Regions from separate parts of the Streptomyces sp. NPDC001922 genome, predicted to be linked through region 1. Evidence: riboswitches for the same ligand, from Rfam matches in the RefSeq annotation. Region 1 holds a riboswitch; the other holds the start of a gene.
What was found. A riboswitch is a leader RNA that binds a small molecule or an ion and turns the genes downstream of it on or off. The one in region 1 is predicted to bind cobalamin.
Positions count from the first base shown of each region.

Region 2: another riboswitch for cobalamin. It lies ahead of ACFYYR_RS07545 (CbtB-domain containing protein); the one in region 1 lies ahead of metE (5-methyltetrahydropteroyltriglutamate--homocysteine S-methyltransferase).

Region 1 covers NZ_JBIASV010000007.1:165,144-174,732, reverse strand. Annotated here, with positions in the region: gene ACFYYR_RS14620 (PP2C family protein-serine/threonine phosphatase) at 1-140, shown strand, start outside; gene ACFYYR_RS14615 (ABC transporter substrate-binding protein) at 356-1,237, opposite strand; gene ACFYYR_RS14610 (FAD-dependent monooxygenase) at 1,478-2,698, opposite strand; gene ACFYYR_RS14605 (MFS transporter) at 2,695-4,092, opposite strand; gene ACFYYR_RS14600 (TetR/AcrR family transcriptional regulator) at 4,393-5,025, shown strand; gene ACFYYR_RS14595 (helix-turn-helix domain-containing protein) at 5,048-6,184, opposite strand; partial or broken gene ACFYYR_RS14590 (ATP-binding protein) at 6,293-6,406, shown strand; cobalamin riboswitch at 6,540-6,683, shown strand; gene metE (5-methyltetrahydropteroyltriglutamate--homocysteine S-methyltransferase) at 6,863-9,193, shown strand; gene ACFYYR_RS14580 (LysE family translocator) at 9,517-9,589, shown strand, end outside.
Region 2 covers NZ_JBIASV010000003.1:442,393-451,981, reverse strand. Annotated here, with positions in the region: gene ACFYYR_RS07565 (TetR/AcrR family transcriptional regulator) at 177-830, opposite strand; gene ACFYYR_RS07560 (SRPBCC family protein) at 1,052-1,696, shown strand; gene ACFYYR_RS07555 (DUF4232 domain-containing protein) at 1,909-2,625, opposite strand; gene ACFYYR_RS07550 (CbtA family protein) at 3,034-3,831, opposite strand; gene ACFYYR_RS07545 (CbtB-domain containing protein) at 3,845-4,072, opposite strand; cobalamin riboswitch at 4,107-4,272, opposite strand; gene ACFYYR_RS07540 (histidine phosphatase family protein) at 4,343-4,954, shown strand; gene ACFYYR_RS07535 (GNAT family N-acetyltransferase) at 5,076-5,618, opposite strand; gene ACFYYR_RS07530 (ArsR/SmtB family transcription factor) at 5,703-6,059, opposite strand; gene ACFYYR_RS07525 (MFS transporter) at 6,069-7,460, opposite strand; gene ACFYYR_RS07520 (FAD/NAD(P)-binding protein) at 7,701-9,203, shown strand; gene ACFYYR_RS07515 (phosphotransferase family protein) at 9,311-9,589, shown strand, end outside.

The DNA.
Region 1 (9,589 bases):
GCCTCAAAGCGGTGGCCGAGGCGGCCGCCGCCCACGCCGACGACAGCCTGGGGAAGCTCTGCCGGGCCGTGTCGACCGCCCAGCCGGACGACGGCCCGGACGATGTCGCCCTCCTGGCCCTGCGGGCACCCGCGGAGTGACGGCCGCCCGGCGGGCCGCCCGCACGGCGGCCTCTCCTCGGGCCGGTGGCCTCTCCCGGTGCCGGCGGTGTGCGCGCTGAACGCGTCCCCGCTCATCCACGCACGACGGGGCGCCCCCCGGGTCCGCCCGGCCGTGGGGGAACCGGGCGGGCACCCGTCCGGCCTACGGAGTCCGCACACGGCTCACGGCCTCATGCCTCATGGCCGCACCGCCCTCACGCCGATGCCCAGGCCTGGAGCGCGTCGGCCACCGTCTCGAAGAAGAGCGCGTGCGCGATGTGGCTGCACGGGATCTCGGGGTTCCACGGCACGTGCTGGGCGCGGGCCGCGATCTCCTGCCAGCCGTCGATCCTGCGCAGCTGGTCGACCGGCAGCGCGTTGGCCCGGGAGTCGGTCAGCACGATGTCGGGCCGCAGGGACGCCGCGGTGGCCCAGTCGACGGTGGACCAGTTGGCTCCCGGCCCCGCCTCCGGCTCCACCATGCCGACCCCGCGGTCGGCGAGGGCCCGCAGATCGCGCCAGGCCGACGGCCGGGCGAGGTGCACGCTGTCCGGCCCGGCGGGCGACAGCGCCACGACCCGGGCGGACCCGGCATCGCCCGCCGCCGTGCGCAGCCGCAGGTGTGCGCGGTCGAGTTCGCCGGCTGCGGCCGGGCTCCCCGGCGCGCCGAGCGAGCGGGCCAGCTCGGTGAACCGGTCACGGACGTCGGCGAGCGACCGGCCCTGCCCCACGTCGAGGACGACCACCGGAACGCGTTCCTCCAGACCCTTCGCCACCTCCGGCGCCAGGCCGTAGACCTGGTCGCCCCCGTAGGCGACCGCCACCACCAGGTCCGGCGCGGCCCGGAGCAGGGAGTCCACGCCGAGCCGGTCGCCGGAGCCGAGGTAGTCGATCTCCTCCAGGGGCAGCGCGCCGGCCTTGGCCGGATCGGGGCCGTCGCCGTCGTGGTTGGAGCCGAAGATCCCCGTCGGCTGGATGCCGTGGTCGCTCAGAGTCGCCCCGGCCTGTATGTAGGCGACCACGGTCGCCGGTGTCCGCCGGGCCGCCGCCACCCGGCCGCGGTCGTCGGTGAATGTCCACTCGGTGCTGTGTGCCATGCGCCCCACCCCAACTCTCGCTGTTCGATGTCTCCGGAGAGCATCACCGTCTGCCTGCCCTGGAGGTTCATCGTTCACTCATTCAGCTGGTCACTGAGGCAGTTTCCCTGGCGAATCCGTGTGTTGGTGCCGATCCGACCGGGTGCGTGATGGGCAGGTGGCCTGTGTTCCGGGCCCCGAGGCGACACCGATCGTCTCTCCCCCAGTGCCCGAGCCGACGGGGTGCGCGGGTGCCCGGGCTCACGTCATGGGCATGAATGCGGGCAGGGCGAGGGCCGAATGGGCCGGTCGTCCCTCTGCGGAGGGCATGGCGCTGAGATTGCGCAGCATGGCGTTGCGCTGCTCCAGGGCCCGGGCAGTCGTCGGGAAGAGGGTGGCATCGCCCTCGCCGACCTGGTCCTGGTTCAGGGTCACGAACTCACGGGTGTGGTGTTCGTAGGCGGCGAAGCCCGCGGCGTGGTCCCGGTCGGCCAGGGAACCGGCGAGCATGTACGCGCCGACGAGCGCGAGGCTGGAGCCCTGTCCGGTGAGGAACGAGGGTGCGTACGCGGCGTCGCCCACCAGCGCGACCCTGCCGCTGGACCAGCGGGGCATGCGGATCTGGCTGACCACGTCGAAGAACAGGTCATCCGCGTCGTGCATGGCGGCGACCATCCCCGGGACCTCCCATCCCGCGTCGGCGAAGACCGCGGCGACCAGGTCCCGTTGGGCCTCAGGGTTCCGGAACGCGTCGAACGGGGGTTCCGGGCGGGCGAAGTTCAGGAAGGCGTGCACGTCGTCGTTGTCCCCCACGGCGTAGAGTGCCGCGGCCCTGCCCGGGGTGTTCCACATCATGAGCTCGTGGGAGAGCCCGAAGGTGTTGCGCATGGTGAATCCGGCGAAGCAGTAGCCGAGATACCGGTGGAACTGCTCTTCGGGGCCGAACAGGAACTCGCGGGTACGTGAGTGCAGGCCGTCCGCTCCGAACACCACGTCGAACGTACGCCTGCTGCCCCCGCGGAAGGCGACATCGACCCCGTGGCCGGACTGGTCGAGGGTGTCGATGGAGTCGTCGAACAAGAACTCCACGTCGTCACGGACCGCCGCGTAGAGAGCGTCGGTCAGATCCCCGCGCCGCACCTCCAGGTCCTGCCCCGCGACACCGCCGGTGACGATGTGCGGGTTGACCGAGGCCGCCACGCTGCCGTCCGCTTCGAGGAAGGTGAGCCGGCGCACGTCGATGTGCGCGTCCTGCAGTCGCGGCAGGATTCCCATCCTCCGGACCACTTCGAGTGCGGTGCCGCGCACGTCGATGGGGTAACCACCGTCACGAAGCGTGCTCGCCTTCTCGACCACCGTGACCGCGAATCCGTAGCGGTTCAGCCAGAACGCGAGGGCGGGCCCCGCGACGCTTGCCCCGGATATCAGGGCCGTGCGCCTCTGCGGGGTACGGACATCCCTCAACTGCGCGGTGCGGCTCATTCCTTGACTCCTTTGCTCATGGTGCGGGCGACGAGCAGGGACAGCGCCGTGACGACGCCGGCGATGACGAAGCCGGTGACGAAGGCCGATTCGGCCGGGACATCCGACCCGGAAGGGGTCCCGGCGGTGAGGAGCGCACCACCCAGCTGGACACCCACCGCGAAGCCGAGCACGCGAGTCACCAGGACCAGGCTGGTGGCGATGCCGGTGTCGCCTCGATCGACGGATGTGGCGGTGCCGGTCACCATCGCCGTGACGCACAGGCCGTTGGCGAGCGAGATCATCATCTTGCCGATGACGAGGTGCCAGATCTCGGTGTGCACGGCTGCCAGGGCGATCAGGGCGGCGGCCATGATGACGACCCCGGCGGTGACCACGGCACGCGAGCCGAAACGCCGCGCCCCGATCCCACCGACCGGCCCGGCCAGCGACGCGGCCACGGCGCCGGGCAGCAGGAAGAAACCGATCTCGGTGGCACTGGCCCCGAATCCGTACGCGCCGGCGGACACCGCGAACAGCTGCGGGACGAGATGGACGGCCACCGAGGTACCCACGCAGATCACGAACGTCAGCACACACGACTTCCACACCGCCGGCCGGGCCAGCATGCGCAGATCGACCATCGGCGCGGCCGCACGACGCTCAACGGCGATCCATCCGGTCACGCAAGCGGCCAGCACCACGACGAGGGCGCCGAGTACGAGTGGCTGCGCCCCGAGGTCGGGTGCCAGCGCGAGCACCAGCATGAGCGTGACCAGCGTTCCGCTCAAGAGAACCAGGCCGGGCCAGTCGATCCCGGCGTCGTCCGACCGGCCCGGCGGATCATGCGGCATCAGCCTGTTCACCAGCAGGGTGGACCCGATGACCGCGATCGTCGGCAGCGCGAACATCCAGTGCCGGGACAGCCCTTCCGCCACGGGCCCGGCCGACAGCGTTCCCGCCATCCCGCCCCCCACGAACAAGCCGCTGACCACCCCGATGGCCACCTTCGACTCTCCCTCGGGGAGGTGTGCGCGCACCAGGATGAACGACAGGGGCAGCGCGCCCACCATCGCTCCCTGCAGCACCTGACCGAGCAGCAGCACCGGCAGGTTCGGCGCCAGGGCGGACACCAGACCACCGGCCGAGACCACCGCCATCAGCCGGATCAGGACCCGTTTCCCGCCGTAGCGGTCGCCGAACCTGCCTGCGACCGGTGTGACGAGCGCGCCGGTGATGAGGAGCACGATGCTGAGTAACGCCCCTTCGGCCGGACTCATGTCCAGCTCGCGTTGCAGGAGCGGGAGCGTCGGCGTCACCACCGACTCCAGGGCACCGGTGGCGACGGCCAGCATGCCGAGGGCCCCGACAGCGGCCCTCCCGATGCGGACCGGTGGAGCCAGAGTTGCGGTCATCGACGTCCTTCCGTCATTGCCGGGCGAGCAGGGCCGGCGGCCATACGCGTGGCGCTGTATCCGTGCCGGGTCCGGCACGGATACAGCGGCCCCTCACGCGGGGTCGCAGTGTGCTCGGTGCTTTGCGCTTGGTGCCTTGAGGACAGGTCCGAGGCCGTCCGCCGGGGTGAACCCGGGGCAGCGGCAGGCGAGTCGGCGCAGGGACGGCTCTGCCGGGCGGAGCCGGTGCACGAGTGCGCCACGCCCTACGATGCGACACTACACTACACCGTGCAGTGTAGGACGGTTAGGATGTTGCCCATGGCGACCACGAAGACACTGCGCGAGGGGTCCGCGGTGAAGCGGGCCGCCATCCTCTCGGCGGCCCGGGAACTGTTCCTCGCCGACGGCTTCGACCGGACCAGCGTCGACGCGGTCGCCGCCCGGGCCGAGGTGTCCAAGCGAACGGTCTACGACTACTTCGGCGACAAGCGGACGCTGCTGCAAGCAGTCGTCGACGCCACCGGCCAGTCAATGATCACCACGATCCGGCGCACCCTCGACGAGACCCTCACCGACCTCACCGAGCCTGTCGATCTCGAGGACGCCCTGGTCACGTTCTCGATGCGCATCTCGACCGACATGCTCGGCTCGGCGGAGTACGCAACGCTGCAACGACTGGTCCGGGGGGAGTCAGGCCACCTGCCGCACCGGGGCTACAACCCCATGGCCGACACCCCCGAGGAGGCTCTTGCCGAGCGGCTCGCCGCCTTCGCCGCCGCGGGGCTGCTCGCCGTCCCCGACCCCCGGCTCGCAGCCGACCAGTTCATCGCGCTGACCTTCGGCGTCGCGCTGGACAGGCTCGGTTCCGCGAATGCCGCGGAGGACACCCGCGTCCGGCCACTCGTCGTCGAGGGAGTGCGGACCTTCCTCCGGGCGTACCGAACCACGTAGGCGTGGCCGGCCCACACCCGCCCTACCCGGCTGCCGCCACTTCGCGGGCGGTGTCCGCGAGCCACGACGGGGCGTCGCAGTCGATGGCGCGCAGCGTGGACCGGAGGCGGACACGGGTCCGGGACGACGTGACCGTGCGCAGGACCGGTTCCAGCCGGAGGAGCGGCGCTTCGGCATCCCGCCACGCACCGAGCTGCACCAAGGCGGTCAGCTCCGCGAGCACATTGCCGAACTCCCGGCGGCCCCCGCCTCCCCTGGAACCTTCCGAACTCCGCTGAAGGTGCGGCAGCGCCGCGCGCGGGTCCCCGAGGCTCAGCAGTGCCTCGCCGGTGTGCAGCTCCACTTCGGTGCTGTCGATCCACCACGTGAACGCGGGGTCGTTGGCCTGTATCGAATCCTGGAGACCCCCTGTGGCTCGCTCCAGAGCGTCCAGCGCCCGGCTCCGGTCTCCGGCCTGCGCAAGGCTCCGTGCACGCCGTACGCGAGCCATGAGCGCCACACGGCCGGGTACCTCACGGCCGGTCAGCATCTCGTCCGTGATCGCCACAGCCTCACCGGCACGGCCGGTGTGCACGTCGATCATGGCGATCAGGTCCAGGATGAACCACTCCAGCGGGGCGTCACCGGCGAGGCGGGCCAGGGTGTGCGCCTCCGCGAGCGTGGCGCGCGCCTCACGGAACCGGGCCGCGTCGTGGAGCAGCCACCCGGCCACTTCCCCGATCTCCGCCACCTGTGCGAGGTGCTGCTTGTCGTCGCCGGTGATCCGGCCCCGTTCGGCCTCCCACACCTGTACGGCGGCGTCCGCCACATGGTCCCCACCGTGGCGGTTGTCATGCGCGAGCAGCCATCCCACGGCGTCCTGCACGTAGGTGTCCGGCTCACGGCCGGCGCAGACCCGCGGCTCGGCTTCGCCCCGGGCCCGCGCGGCTTCCCGCTCCAGGCCGTCCAGTGGCACCCCGAGCACATGCGCGAGCGGTGGTAACCAAGCGGCCGGGATGCGCCCGCCGCGCTCCCACCGGGAGACCTCGTGACGCGTCAAGGTGGTGATCCCGGCAGTGACGCACAACCGGAGCGCCAGCGAGCGCTGCGAGAGACCCGCGCGCTTGCGCAGGCCCGCCAGATGGGCGCCGAACCGGGCGCGTCCCGCTTGGTCGTTCATGCAGTGCCTCCCTGCGACCAAGCTACTCGTCCTGGCCCCTCCCCTGGCCTCCCGTGCGGCCCGTCCCCTCGATCGGGAACGCCGGTTACCTGAACGCACAGCGCCACGGATGAGAGCGGGCGCGGCCTCGCACTGGTGGGGGCGCTGGCGGAGGCCTGGGGGACCGACCCACTGCCCTGGGGCAAGCGGGTGTGGGCCGAGTGCGCTCGGAAGAACGACTGACTCCGGCCCGTTGCGGCCTCGTCCGGAAGCCGCGCACGCCGGTCCGGCAGGTGAACGGTGCTGACCGCGGCGCCGGACGGGACTAGGGTGGCCGGTGCAGCTGGTTCGCCCTGTCCGCCAGGCGGGGCGTCGCAAGAGGGAACCCGGTGGGAATCCGGGACTGCCCCGCAGCGGTGAGTGGGAACGACCGCCGTCATACGCACTGGGTCCGACGGGCCTGGGAAGCGACGGCCAGTAGGGGTCTGCCCGGCAGACGTGCCCGCGAGTCCGAAGACCTGCCCGTTGCCCGTGCGCCCACCCGGCGCGCGGAGATCCCGGTGACCTCGAGGGCGGGTCGGCGTACGGAAGCAGGCGGGTACCGCGGCAGCACCGCGTACGGCCTGCCGTCCGGTCGTCCCTTCGCGCCCTCGGCCCGTGCCGGGGTCCCCCAGGAGCACACTCGCGAAGGAGAGTTCTGTGACCAGCACATCCGCAGCCGCCACCGCACGGGCCACCGTGCACGGCTACCCGCGGCAGGGCCCGGACCGGGAACTGAAGAAGGCCGTCGAGGGCTACTGGAAGGGCACGATCACCGCCGGCGCCCTGCACGACACCGCGGCCGGGCTGCGCCGGTCCCAGTGGCGGCAGCTCGCCGAGGCGGGCCTGGACGAGGTGCCCACCGGCGGCTTCTCGTACTACGACCACGTCCTGGACACCAGCGTCATGGTCGGCGCGATTCCCGCCCGGCACCGCGCGGCCGTCGAGGCCGACGCGCTGGACGGCTACTTCGCGATGGCGCGCGGCACTCAGGACGTCGCGCCGCTGGAGATGACCAAGTGGTTCGACACCAACTACCACTACCTGGTGCCGGAACTGGGCCCGGACACGGTGTTCACCGCCGACCCCGGCAAGCAGACGGCAGAACTGCGGGAGGCCCTGGCCCTCGGCCTCGCCGCCCGTCCGGTGCTCGTCGGACCGGTCACCTATCTGCTGCTGGCCAAGCCCGGACCGGAGGTGCCGGACGACTTCGATCCGCTCACCCTGCTGGACCGGCTGCTCCCGGTCTACGCCGAGGTGCTCGCCGCGCTGCGGGCCGCCGGGGCGGAATGGGTCCAGCTGGACGAGCCCGCGCTGGTCCAGGACCGCACCCCGGCCGAGCTGAACGCCGCCGCCCGCGCCTACCGGGAGCTCGGTGGCACGGCGGACCGGCCGAAGCTGCTGGTGGCCTCGTACTTCGACCGGCTGGGCGAGGCGCTTCCGGTGCTCGCCAAGGCACCGGTCGAGGGGCTGGCCCTGGACTTCACCGGCACCGCCGCCGGCAACCTGGAGGATCTGGCGGCGGTCGGCGGGCTGCCCGGCAAGCGGCTGGTGGCCGGTGTGGTGAACGGCCGCAATGTGTGGATCAACGACCTCGGGGCGTCCCTGACGACGCTGGGCACCCTGCTCGGCCTCGCCGGCCGGGTGGACGTCGCGTCCTCCTGCTCACTGCTGCACGTGCCGCTGGACGCCGCGGCCGAGCGGGACATCGATCCGCAGATCGCCCGCTGGCTCGCGTTCGCCCGGCAGAAGACCGCCGAGATCGTCACCCTGGCCCGCGGGCTGACGCACGGCACCGGTGCCATCACCGCCGAACTCGCCGCCAACCGTGCGGACCTGGCCTCCCGCACCGGCTCGCCCCTCACCCGCGACCCGGCCGTACGCGCCCGCGCCGCGGCCCTCACGGATGCCGACGGCCGGCGGTCCGCGTCGTACCCGGAGCGCTCGGCCGTCCAACGGGCCCAGCTGGGGCTGCCGTTGCTGCCGACCACCACCATCGGCTCGTTCCCGCAGACGGGCGAGCTGCGCACGGCACGCGCCGCGCTGCGCGCCGGCCGCATCGACGGCGAGGCGTACGACAAGCGCATCGCGGCCGAGATCCAGGAAGTGATCGCCTTCCAGGAGCGGGCCGGAATCGACGTGCTGGTGCACGGTGAGCCCGAACGCAACGACATGGTGCAGTACTTCGCCGAGCGGCTGAGCGGCTACCTGGCCACCCGGCACGGCTGGGTGCAGTCCTACGGCACCCGCTACGTCCGTCCGCCGGTCCTGGCCGGCGACATCTCCCGGCCGGAGCCGATGACGGTCCGCTGGACCCACTACGCGCAGTCCCTCACCGAGCGTCCCGTCAAGGGCATGCTGACCGGCCCGGTCACCATGCTCGCCTGGTCCTTCGTCCGCGACGACCAGCCGCGCGCCGAGACCGCCCGCCAGGTCGCCCTCGCCCTCCGCGAGGAGGTGCAGGACCTGGAGGCGGCCGGGACTTCGGTGATCCAGGTGGACGAACCGGCGCTGCGCGAGACGCTGCCGCTGCGCTCGGCCGACCGGCCGGAGTACCTCGCCTGGGCCACCGAGGCCTTCCGGCTCGCGACCGGCGGGGTCCGTCCGGACACCCAGATCCACACCCATATGTGCTACGCCGAGTTCGGTGACATCATCCGGGCCATCGACGACCTGGACGCCGATGTGATCAGCCTGGAGGCCGCCCGCTCCCATATGCAGGTCGCCGGGGAGCTCGCCGCCGCGGGCTACCCGCGGGAGGTCGGGCCGGGCGTCTACGACATCCACTCGCCCCGCGTCCCGGACGTGGCGGAGGCGGCGGGCCTGCTCCGCCGGGGACTCGACGCGATCCCGGCCGGACGGCTCTGGGTCAACCCGGACTGCGGGCTGAAGACCCGCGGCTGGGCGGAGGTCCGGGCGTCACTGGAGAACCTGGTCGCTGCGGCCCGCGAGGTCCGGGACGGGCTGCCGGCGACGACCACGGAGTCCTGACCGGGGCCCGGCCGGAGGGTGGTGCCGGATGCCCTGGTGTCCGGCACCGCCCGCGGACCGCGGGACCGGAGGAGCCGCTCCGGTCCTCCATGCCGTCCTGGGCTGACCGGCTTCGCCGCCACAGCCCTGGACGAGGTCCAGGGCCTCGACGATCGTCCTGATCTCCGGGTGCCTCGTCACCGCCGGCAGCACTCGCCGGGCGCTTCGGCTCGCCGGCTCGCAGCTCGCAGCATCACATATCAGCATGTGGGTGAGCCTGGAGCCGGTATTCCATCGTCTGTTTGAATGAGCCGTCGGCAGCCATTCCAGGAGGTGACGGACACATGGTGTCCACGGAGAGCATCCTCGCGTTCGCGACGATGTCGCTACTGGTGATCGTGATACCGGGGCCGAGCG
Region 2 (9,589 bases), on a different contig from region 1:
ACCAAACGCGAAGGAATGTAGCGGTGGGCGACGCCGCGCGGTACCCCGGCAGTGGAGGTGGTTGCGCCTCCCGGTGGCGGTCGGCGGTGGACCAGGTCCCCGGTCACCCGAAGTCGTGCACGCGAACCCGCCGTCGGGGCTCCGCGCCGGACCGGGGGCGTTGCGCCGCCCGCGACTCAGGTCCGGGGTGCCGGCAGGTCGTCCAGTTCGGCCGCGAAGAGCAGGGCGGGGTCGAAGTCCATGCCGGTGAAGTGGCCGGCGAGTTCCAGGGACAGGACGCCGTGCAGACGGGTCCAGAAGGTCAGGGCCCGGTGGAGGGCTCCGGGTGGGGCGGGGTGGCCGGCGGCCCAGTCCCGGTGGTCCCCCAGGTGGGTGTCGAAGGGTGTCGCGGCGCTGTCCGGGGCGAGTGCCGCGCACGCGTCGAGCAGGGTCTTCATGATCTCGGAGGAGATGGCGGTGGTGTCCGCGGGCGCGTGGTAGCCGGGGATGGGGGTGCCGTAGACGAGGAAGTACCGCTGAGGGTCCGCCAGGGCCCAGTCGCGCAGGGCGTGTGCCAGCCCGGCCAGGCCGGCACCCGCGGCGGACGCGGTGCGGAAGGTCTCGGCGAGGCTTCGGTACGCCTCCCGGACGAGTTCGGTGATCAGCTCGTCGCGGCCGGCGAAATAGCGGTAGAGCGCCGGCCCGCTCATGCCCATCTGCTTGGCGATCGCGTTGAGCGAGAGTGCGGACGCCCCCGCTGTGGCGATCTGCTCCCAGGCGCGTTCCGTGATCTCCGCCCGCACTTGGGCCCGATAGCGCTCCCGCGGGGTGTTCGCGCCTGTCGTCGCCATGGCCTGCCACCGTCCCCATCCATCCGGCTACAACCTCAAGGGTTGATGAGAAGGTATCACGCACCCATTGACCGCCGGTCCGTGTGCCGTTATAACTTCTAACGAACCTGTGAGGCTGTATCCCAGCTGTATCTCAAGCTGTGTCTCAACGGGGGATGTGCGGTGCTTGCGCGAGAGGCGCACCAGGCAGCGCTCACTCCCGACCGACAGAGGGGAACTCCATGTCCGGCACCCGCAGCACCGGCAGCCGCGCTGCCCTGTTCGCCGTCCCGCTCGTCCTCGGTCTCCTCGGTGCCGCTGCCGCACCAGCCGGGGCCGTCGGCCCCCACGCCTCCCTGCCCGGCACGTCCCTGACCTGCCGCGGGAAGGGCGTCGACCCCGACGCCCCCGTCCGCCACCGGACCGAGACCGTGATCAACGCCCCGCTGCGCACCGTCTGGAGGCTGCAGACCGACGTGGAGCGCTGGCCGTCCTGGCAGCCTCCCGTCGAGACCGTCGAACGCCTCGACCACGGCCCCTTCCGCACGGGTTCGGCATTCCGCTGGACGACCCCGATACCCCCCAACCCCTCAACTCCCGCCACCGGCCTGGAGATCACCTCGACCGTGCGCCAGGTCGAGCGCAACGCGTGCATCCGCTGGACCGGCCCCGCGATCGGCGAAGGGCTGCGCATCGACGGCATCCATGTGTGGAACTTCGTCAAGGTCAGGGGCGGTGTCCGGGTGAGCACCGAGGAGACCCACACCGGTGCCCAGGTCGAAGCGGACGTTCCCACCGCGACCGAGATCCTCCGCGAAGGCCTCGAAGCATGGCTGCGCAACCTGAAGTCCGCAGCCGAAGCCCGCACCCACAGCCGGCCGCACTGAACCGCGAACCGGCCCGCCCGGCCGCTCGGCGTCAGTGGGTTGTCGCGCTGAACGCGAGGGCCTCCTGAGAGCCGGTGGAGCTGTCGCCCTCCACGCCGGCCCGCAGGAGGCCCTCACCTCGTTCCGGGCATCATCCGGGGCATGTCGCCCGTCACCGAGCCCCGGGCTGCGCAATCACCGCGTCGGGGATTCGTCCGGGCCCCGGGCTGCCGTCAGTCGCTGTCCAGGCCGGTACCGGGAACGGCGTCCTGGGGCACGGTGTGCCAGTTGGTGACGATCGGCCGGTCGACGGTGATGCTGCCGGTGGTCAGGCTGACCGGGTCGGTCCGGTCGTCCCTGCTCACCGAGGTGATGATCTCGTTGAGCTCCTTGCCGTCATCGGTGTTGGTGGTCTTGGGGTTCACCCCGGCGTAGGCGGTGGTGGCGCCACTCAGCTTCACCTGCTCACCGACGGCCTGCTCGGCCGGCCCCGCCTCGGTGCCGTCGGACCCGAACGCCACCACCGGATGCACGCCCGGGAGCATGCAGGTGATCCCCGCCTTGGCCTTCACCGAGATGAGGATGTAGCCGCCGGCCTGGCTCTCGGACTTGGCACTCCACGTCAGGTCGTTGGTCCCACAGGCCTGCCCGTAGCCGCCCTTGCCCCCGCCCCCGCTGCCGCCGTCGGCCGATCCGCCGCTCTTGCCGGACGCGCTGCCGCCCGTCGAACCCCCGCTGTCCGCCCCTGCCGAGGTGCTCTCGGAGCCGGATCCCTCGGCGTTGCCGCCCGCGCCGCCGTCGGTCTCCTGTCCCTGGTCCGCGGACTGCGCCGCGCCGGGCGAGGACGAGGCGTCGGCGGAATCGGTCTCGCCCCCGCAGGCGCTCAGCGACAAGGCGGCGGTCACCGCCACAGCGGCCAGGGTGGTCGTGCGGATGAGGTTCTTGCGCATGGGTGTTCCCCCGTGGATCGGTCTGCTTCAGTCGGACGCAGCCTCACGCGCGCCCCGTCAAGATCATCTTCGAGGGTCGGGTTGACGTTCCGCTAACGGATGGCTAACGCAGTGCAACAGCGCTCCGCGGCGCGCCTGCCCCCACCGCCATGACGGGCGCATCGCAACAAACCGTGCCATCGCACGAACAGGCTTTGTGGCCGAGTGGTTGACGCGACGTGAGTCCTCGGAAGTGAGGCGCAGGCCGCAGGTCCGCGCGCCTACGGGCACACGCCCGCGCCCGCCGACGGTCGGCCGCGGCTGCGGCAGGCCCCTTTGCGCGGGATGGCGGCACGCGCCGTGGCCCCGCTCGACCTCAACAGGTCGGCGGGGCCACGGTCGTGTCCGGTGTGCCGCGCGGCAACGCGGTCAACCAGCGGCGGGAACGTCCCTGGCCGCCTGCTCGGTTCGGGGCAGGCCCGGCATCAGCAGGCGCTGGGCCAGTGTTCCGAAGGCGACCGCGAAGGCCGTCCACAGCACGGCCTGAACGGCCAGTGAGGCCAGTCTGAACTCCCACAACAGGGCCGCCGGGAAGCTCGGTTTGACCGCGTCCTCGTTCGCGGGCAGGAACACGAACGCGACAGCCGTTGCGAGGACGAAGCCCGCCCCTGCGACGAGTGTGGCGTTCCAGTTGCCCAGGCGGGGCGCCAAGCGGCGGCCGACGATGATCGCAGCGATGCCCAGCAGGACGCTGAGCAGGATCATCAGGAAGAACAGCGTGGTGCGCTTCCCGATCGTGTCCGGATTGCCCACCGCAGGAGGTGTGGCGGGGTACTTCAGGAACGGCACCAGATACACGGTGGTGAAGGCGGCCGCCGCGGTGAGCGCGGCAGTCGCCCGCGGGGTGAAGCGGCCGATGCGTCCCAGGACGAAGCAGAACGCGAGGGAGGCGATGCCGCCCAGCGCCACCCCGTACACCAGGACACCGGTGGCCAGGCCGGCGGTCGACTGCACCGACCGGCTGACCGGGGCCTCCTCCTCTTCCTCCGCTGCGGCCGCACCATGGCCGGCGTGGGCCTCGTGGGCGGCTTGGGCCTCTTCGACGGCGATGGAGGCGTCAACGGACGGTTCGCCGAGACCATAGGCCACGGCGAAGGCGCACAGGGCGGCGACCAGGCCCGCGAGCATGCCACGGACCAGGAGATTTCCGATTCTTGAGGCGTGCACGTGTCGTCGCCCCTCAGTGGCAGGGGAAGCCGAGCAGATGACGCCCGTCGTGCACCCACTCGTGCACCCCGGCGCCGGAGAAGACGGACGTGGCGCCCTGCTCCGCGCCGACGAAGTACAGCGCGACGAGCATCAGGAGGCCCACGAAGACGGCCCAGGGGAGTACCGCACGGACGGGCAGGGACTGCGGTGCGGGAAGGGAAGGGGCGGAAACGGCAGCAGAGACAGTGGCCTCGGCCATGGCGGAACCTCCTTGAGGGAACACGCGTCCCATACGGTGGTGCATGACGACGGTCCGCGGGTCTGACTCACCGGGCGCCCGCCCCGAGGGGCGTGCGCCGCAGCACACAGTGGCGCGACCGTGCCGGATTCACACCGGCTTCCGTCTCGCCGTCGTCGAGTGATGGAGAATGTCGCGGTGACCGTACCGCGTGTAGCACTTTCGGCCAAGGGCGTGAGGCGCGACTCACGTTCGTGCGCCCCTTGGAGCGGGCTCACGTAGGGTGCGCCGATGACAGTTCGGGTCACTTTGATCACACCTGCGACGAGCGAGGCGCTGCGCGGTGTCCGCTTCGACGACGACAGTCCGCTCGACCCCGAGGCCTTGGCACGCACCGAGGCCCTGGCGGGCGCAGTCGGCCGGGATCTGCCGGCGTTCGCCTCACCCTCGCTGCGCTGTCGCCGCACCGCGGAGGCCCTCGGACTGGCCGCGGAACCGCTGGCCGCCATCGCGCCCTGTGACATGGGGCGCTGGCGGGGACGGACCCTTGACTCGGTCGCGGCCTCCGAGGAGGAGGCTGTCATGACGTGGCTGACCGATCCGGCAGCCTCGCCGCACGGGGGAGAGCCGCTGCGGCAGTTCCGTGAACGGGTCGGTGCCTGGCTGGATTCACTCGACGACCGGAGCGGGCGCATCGTCGCCGTCGCGGAACCGGACATCGTGCGCGCTTCCCTGGTCCACGTCCTCTCCGCGCCCGACCAGGCCTTCTGGCGTTTCGACGTCCGCCCGTTGCACGCAACCGATCTGAGCGGCCGACGCCGGCGGTGGAATCTCTCGGTCGGCCGGCCGCTGACTCACGACGGTGATGCTCGGACGGACCCCGGGGTACCCCCGACGACCTGAAGGACGAGCGAGCGAGTCGGGTGCCCTGGGCAGGCGCGGCCGGACGGCCGGTCAGGTGTCGTCCGGGAATGCGGCGGCCGATCCCTGGGAGGAGAGGCGGCAGCCAAGGCTGCCGCCTTTCCTACAGGGGCTGGAGGGCCATCAGGACCTCGTCGCGGTCGTCGCCGGGGGACAGGCGCAAGGCGCCGGGCCACCGGCCGATCTCCTTCCAGCCGAGCCGTCCGTAGAAGGTCTCCAGCCCCGCACCGCCGCGGGCGGCCAAGTGCAGTTGTTCCAGGCCCATCTCGTCCCGCGCCACCCGGCGGGCCTCCTCCATCAGTGCGGCACCGATGCCGCGTCCGCGGACCGCGGGGTGGGTCTGTACGTGGTGGACCGTCCCCCAGTGCGCGGTGAGGCGGAAGGTGTCGCGGCGTATGGTCAGCCAGCCCACCGGTTCCCCTTCGGCCCAGGCCACCAGGAGGCGGGAGGTGTCCGCCGACAGGCCTGCGACGAGGGTGTCCAGGGCGGGGGCGGCGTGGTGGGTGTCGATGGGCGGGAAGGGGAAGCCGGCCGCGCCGCCGGCGTTGGTGACGTCGACCCAGCAGTCGAGCAGCGCCTGCCGGAGCCATGGGTCGAGGTCGTGGGGGGACACGGCCTGACGGATGTGCAGGGAGTCGGTGGTCATCCGGGGAGTCTTGCAGGCCCCCCTGACACCGGCATCGGTCCGACACCGCCCCCGGTGAGCGGCCCGGCGTCGGCTGCAACCGCCCTAGTCGTGCGGTGCCAGGTGTCCGAGCTCGTGGTCCGCGACGCTGAGGGCCTCCGTGACCAGGCGCTTGAGGTGGCCGTGCTGCAGTCGGTAGACGACACGGCGGCCGTCCTTGCGGGTGGTGACCAGTCCGGCCAGGCGGAGCTTGGCGAGGTGTTGGCTCACCGAGGGGCGGGCGGCCCCGCACCCTTCGGTCAGGGTGGCCACGTCCGCCTCGCCTTCGACGAGTTGCTGGAGCAGGGCCAGCCGGGTGCGGTCGGCGAGCAGGGCGAGGACCGCAGCGGCGGTTTCCAGCCGCTCGTCGTTGTCCAGTTGTTGCGAGGGGTGTGCACCTGCGGCATGCACGCGTGCGCTCATACGCACATGCTAGGCGCCTGACGGGCCGGAGTGGACCGGTCGGTCGATGCCGGCCCGGGGCGGCCAGTGCTCGTGGAGGTCGTCGATGACGAAGTCGTGGGCGTGCTGCCACCCGGCAGCCGACCGCCGCGCTCCGGACAGGTGGGGATGTCCGTGGTCCAGGGCCGTGTGGAGGTGGGGGACGCGGTCGGGGTCCGGCGCCGGCCACAGGTGCCGGGCGGCCAGTGCGCCGGCGAGGGCCACCGTGCCCAGGGCCAGGGCCGCGGCCGGCAGGCCGGCGGTGGACCCCAGCCAGCCGGCCAGCGGGTAGACGAGCAGCCAGCAGCCGTGGGAGAGGGAGAACTGGGCGGCGAACGCGGCCGTCAGGTCCTCCGGGGCGGCCGAGCGGCGGACCAGACGGCCCGTGGGTGTCATGATCACCGACTCGGTGACGCCGAACACCGCCCAGGCCGCCAGCAGCGCCGGCCACGACCACGCGCCGGGACGGGCCCACGTGCCGACGGCCAGGGCGAGCAGCAGGACCGCGGAGGTGAGGGCCGCCGGCAGCATCAGGGTGCGGTCGGTGACGCGGCCGAGGAGCCGGGGGAGCAGGAGCGCGGCGAGGATGGAACCGGCGCCGTACGCGCCGAGGGCCAGCGGTACGTCCGAGGTGGCCCGTCCGAGGTGGTCACGCACGTAGACGATCGAGTTGACCATCACCATCGCGCCGCCCGCCGCGACGGCGAGGGTGAGGGCGAGCAGCGCGCGCAGGCGCGGGGTGGCCAGGAACAGGCGGGTGCCCCGGGTGGTCCGGTGGACGAAGCCCGGGGCCTGCCCGGCCTGGCCGGGCGACCGTGCGGGGAGGGTGGCGGTCAGGACGAGGGCGGCCGAGGCGAGGAACCCGGCGACGGTGCCCAGGAAGAGCCGGTTGTAGGTGATCCAGGACAGCAGCGCGGCCGCCAGCGCCGGGCTGAAGACCATTTCCAGGTCGTACGCCAGCCGGGACAGGGAAAGGGCCCGGGTGTAGTCCTCCTCGGCGGGCAGCACCCTCGGGATCAGCGCCTGGAAGGCCGGGGTGAAGGTGGCCGAGGCCGACTGCAGCAGGAAGATCAGGGCGTAGATCTGCCAGACCTCGGTGACGAACGGCAGGCCGCACGCCACCGTCGCCCGGATCAGATCGGCGCTCACCAGCAGCGGCCGGGGCGGCAGGCGGTGGGCGATCGCGCTGATCACCGGAGCGAGCCCGACGTACGCCACCATCTTGATCGCCAGCGCCGTCCCGAGCACGGATCCGGCGTCCGGGCCGGCGAGGTCGTAGGCGAGCAGGCTCAGCCCGACCGTCGCGAGCCCGGTCCCCACCAGCGCGATCACCTGCGCGGCGAACAAGTGGCGATAGGTGCGATGACGCAGTACGGACAGCATGAACCCCTCCCCGACGACGTGAACCAGCGGGCACACCGACCATAGTCAATGTGTGCGCATGAATGCACGTATTGAAATGCGCGTACGGGAACGGGGCAGCCCGTCGGCGACGGGGCCCGTCGATCGTCCCCGGCTGGCCGGCCGTGCCCGCCCGAGCAGAATGGGAGATGGCGCCGGCAGGATCCGTGGCGCACCGATGCGGTGGCCGCGAGCCGACGGAGGGTGCACGGCATGGTCCGCATGCGCGAGATCGCAGTGGTCGGGGGCGGCGGGGGAGCGGTGTGTCTGCTGGAGGCACTGTCCCAGCGGTCCGGGCCGCCGGCCGCCGTCACCGTCTTCGAGCCGTCGGACCGCCTGTGGCGCGGCCGCCCCTATCAGCGGGATGCCGACTGCGTCCTGGTGAATCTGCCGTCGCGTGCCATGTCGGTCCGCGCCGGGGATCCCGGTCACTTCGACCGATGGCTCGCCGGCGCCCGGCGGCGGGAGACCGGCGCGGCGGGCGAGGCGGACCCGGTGGCCGGCGGAACAGGGCGGGCCGACCCCTTCGACGCCGCGGCCTTCCCCGCCCGGGCGATCTTCGGCGACTACCTGGAGTCGGTGGCGCACGACAGCGTGGCCCGGCTCCGGGCCCGCGGCTGGACGGTCCGCGTCGTCCCCGAACGCGTCGTCCACGCCGCTCCGTGCGGCGGGGGCGCCACCCTGACCACGGAGCGCGGCGGGTCCCACCGGGCCGACCGTGTGGTCCTGTGCCTGGGAGCGGGTGCGCCGTACGACCGGTTCCGGCTGCACGGACCGGAGCCGGGATTCGTCCCCGACCCCTATCCCGTGGCGCACACCCTGGCGGGCATCGCCCCCCGTGACACCGTCGCCGTCCTCGGCACGGGACTGACCGCCGTGGACGTGGCTCTCGCTCTGCGCGCCAACCGTCATCAGGGGCCCGTCTGCCTGCTCTCCCGGCAGGGGGTGCTGCCCGCGGTCCGGCAGCGGCCGGTCGCACACGTCTTCCAGCACTTCACTCCCGGCCACTTCCACGAGCTGAGCCGCCGGGGAGAGGTCGGTTTCACCGAGGTCGTCCGGGTGCTGCGCGACGAACTCGCCTCCGCCGGACAGGATCCGGCCGAGCTGGACACCGAATTCGCATCGCTGCACGAGGACCCCGCGCGCCGCCTGCGGCGTCAACTGGATCTCTTCGACGCGCAGGGTCTCGGACTGCGCATCCTGCAACACACCCTGCCCGTTGCTGTCGACGTCTGGCCGCTGATGCCGCACCGGGACCGCGCCGCACTCCTGCAGCACCACTACCGCGCCATCCACTCGCTGTGCTGCCCGATGCCGCCCTCCACCGCCGCCCACCTGTCGGCCATGAGCGAAGCGGGCCAACTCCGCATCGTCCGCGGGCTGCACAGCGTCAGCCGCACCGGCCGGGGATTCAGCGCCGTCACCGGAAGCGGACGGATCCACGCCGACACGGTGGTCAACGCCACCTCCGTCGCGGCGCACCGGGTCCCCACGGCCGCCGCGCCCCTGGTGCAGTCATTGATCACGGCATCCGCGGCATCGGTGCACCCGCACGGCGGACTCCGTGTGAGGCGCGAGACCAGCCAACTCGTCGTCGACGGCACCCCACAGGAGTGCTTCTACGCGCTGGGGGATCTGACCTTCGGCTCCCTGTTCATCACCGCCGCGATCCCCGTCATCGTGAAGCTGGCACAGGAGATCTCCCGCGAGGTGGCCGGGCCGTGACGGCAACCGGAGGACCGGGGAGGGGCCGTCCCGGACCCGTCCCGGCGGCCGGCGCCGTCTCGATAATTCCGAGCACGACCGGTGCGCGGACGGGCAGTATCGGGCAGATGGCATCATCCATGACTCCCGATCAGCTCGCCGCCCGTACGTCGCGGGCTTTCGACGCGGCCGTTGCCGCCGGGCGCGACCTCGGGCTCACGGTGACCGATGCGAGGGTGCTCCACGACGTGTTCTCCGTTGTCGTGCACCTCGCTCCGTCACCGGTGGTGGTCCGGGTGCCCACGGTCCTGCCGCCGTACATCGACCGCGACACCCAGGCGGCGCGGCAGCGGGTGGAGCTCGATGTGGTGGCGTGGCTGGCGGAACGGGGCACCCCGGTGATTCCG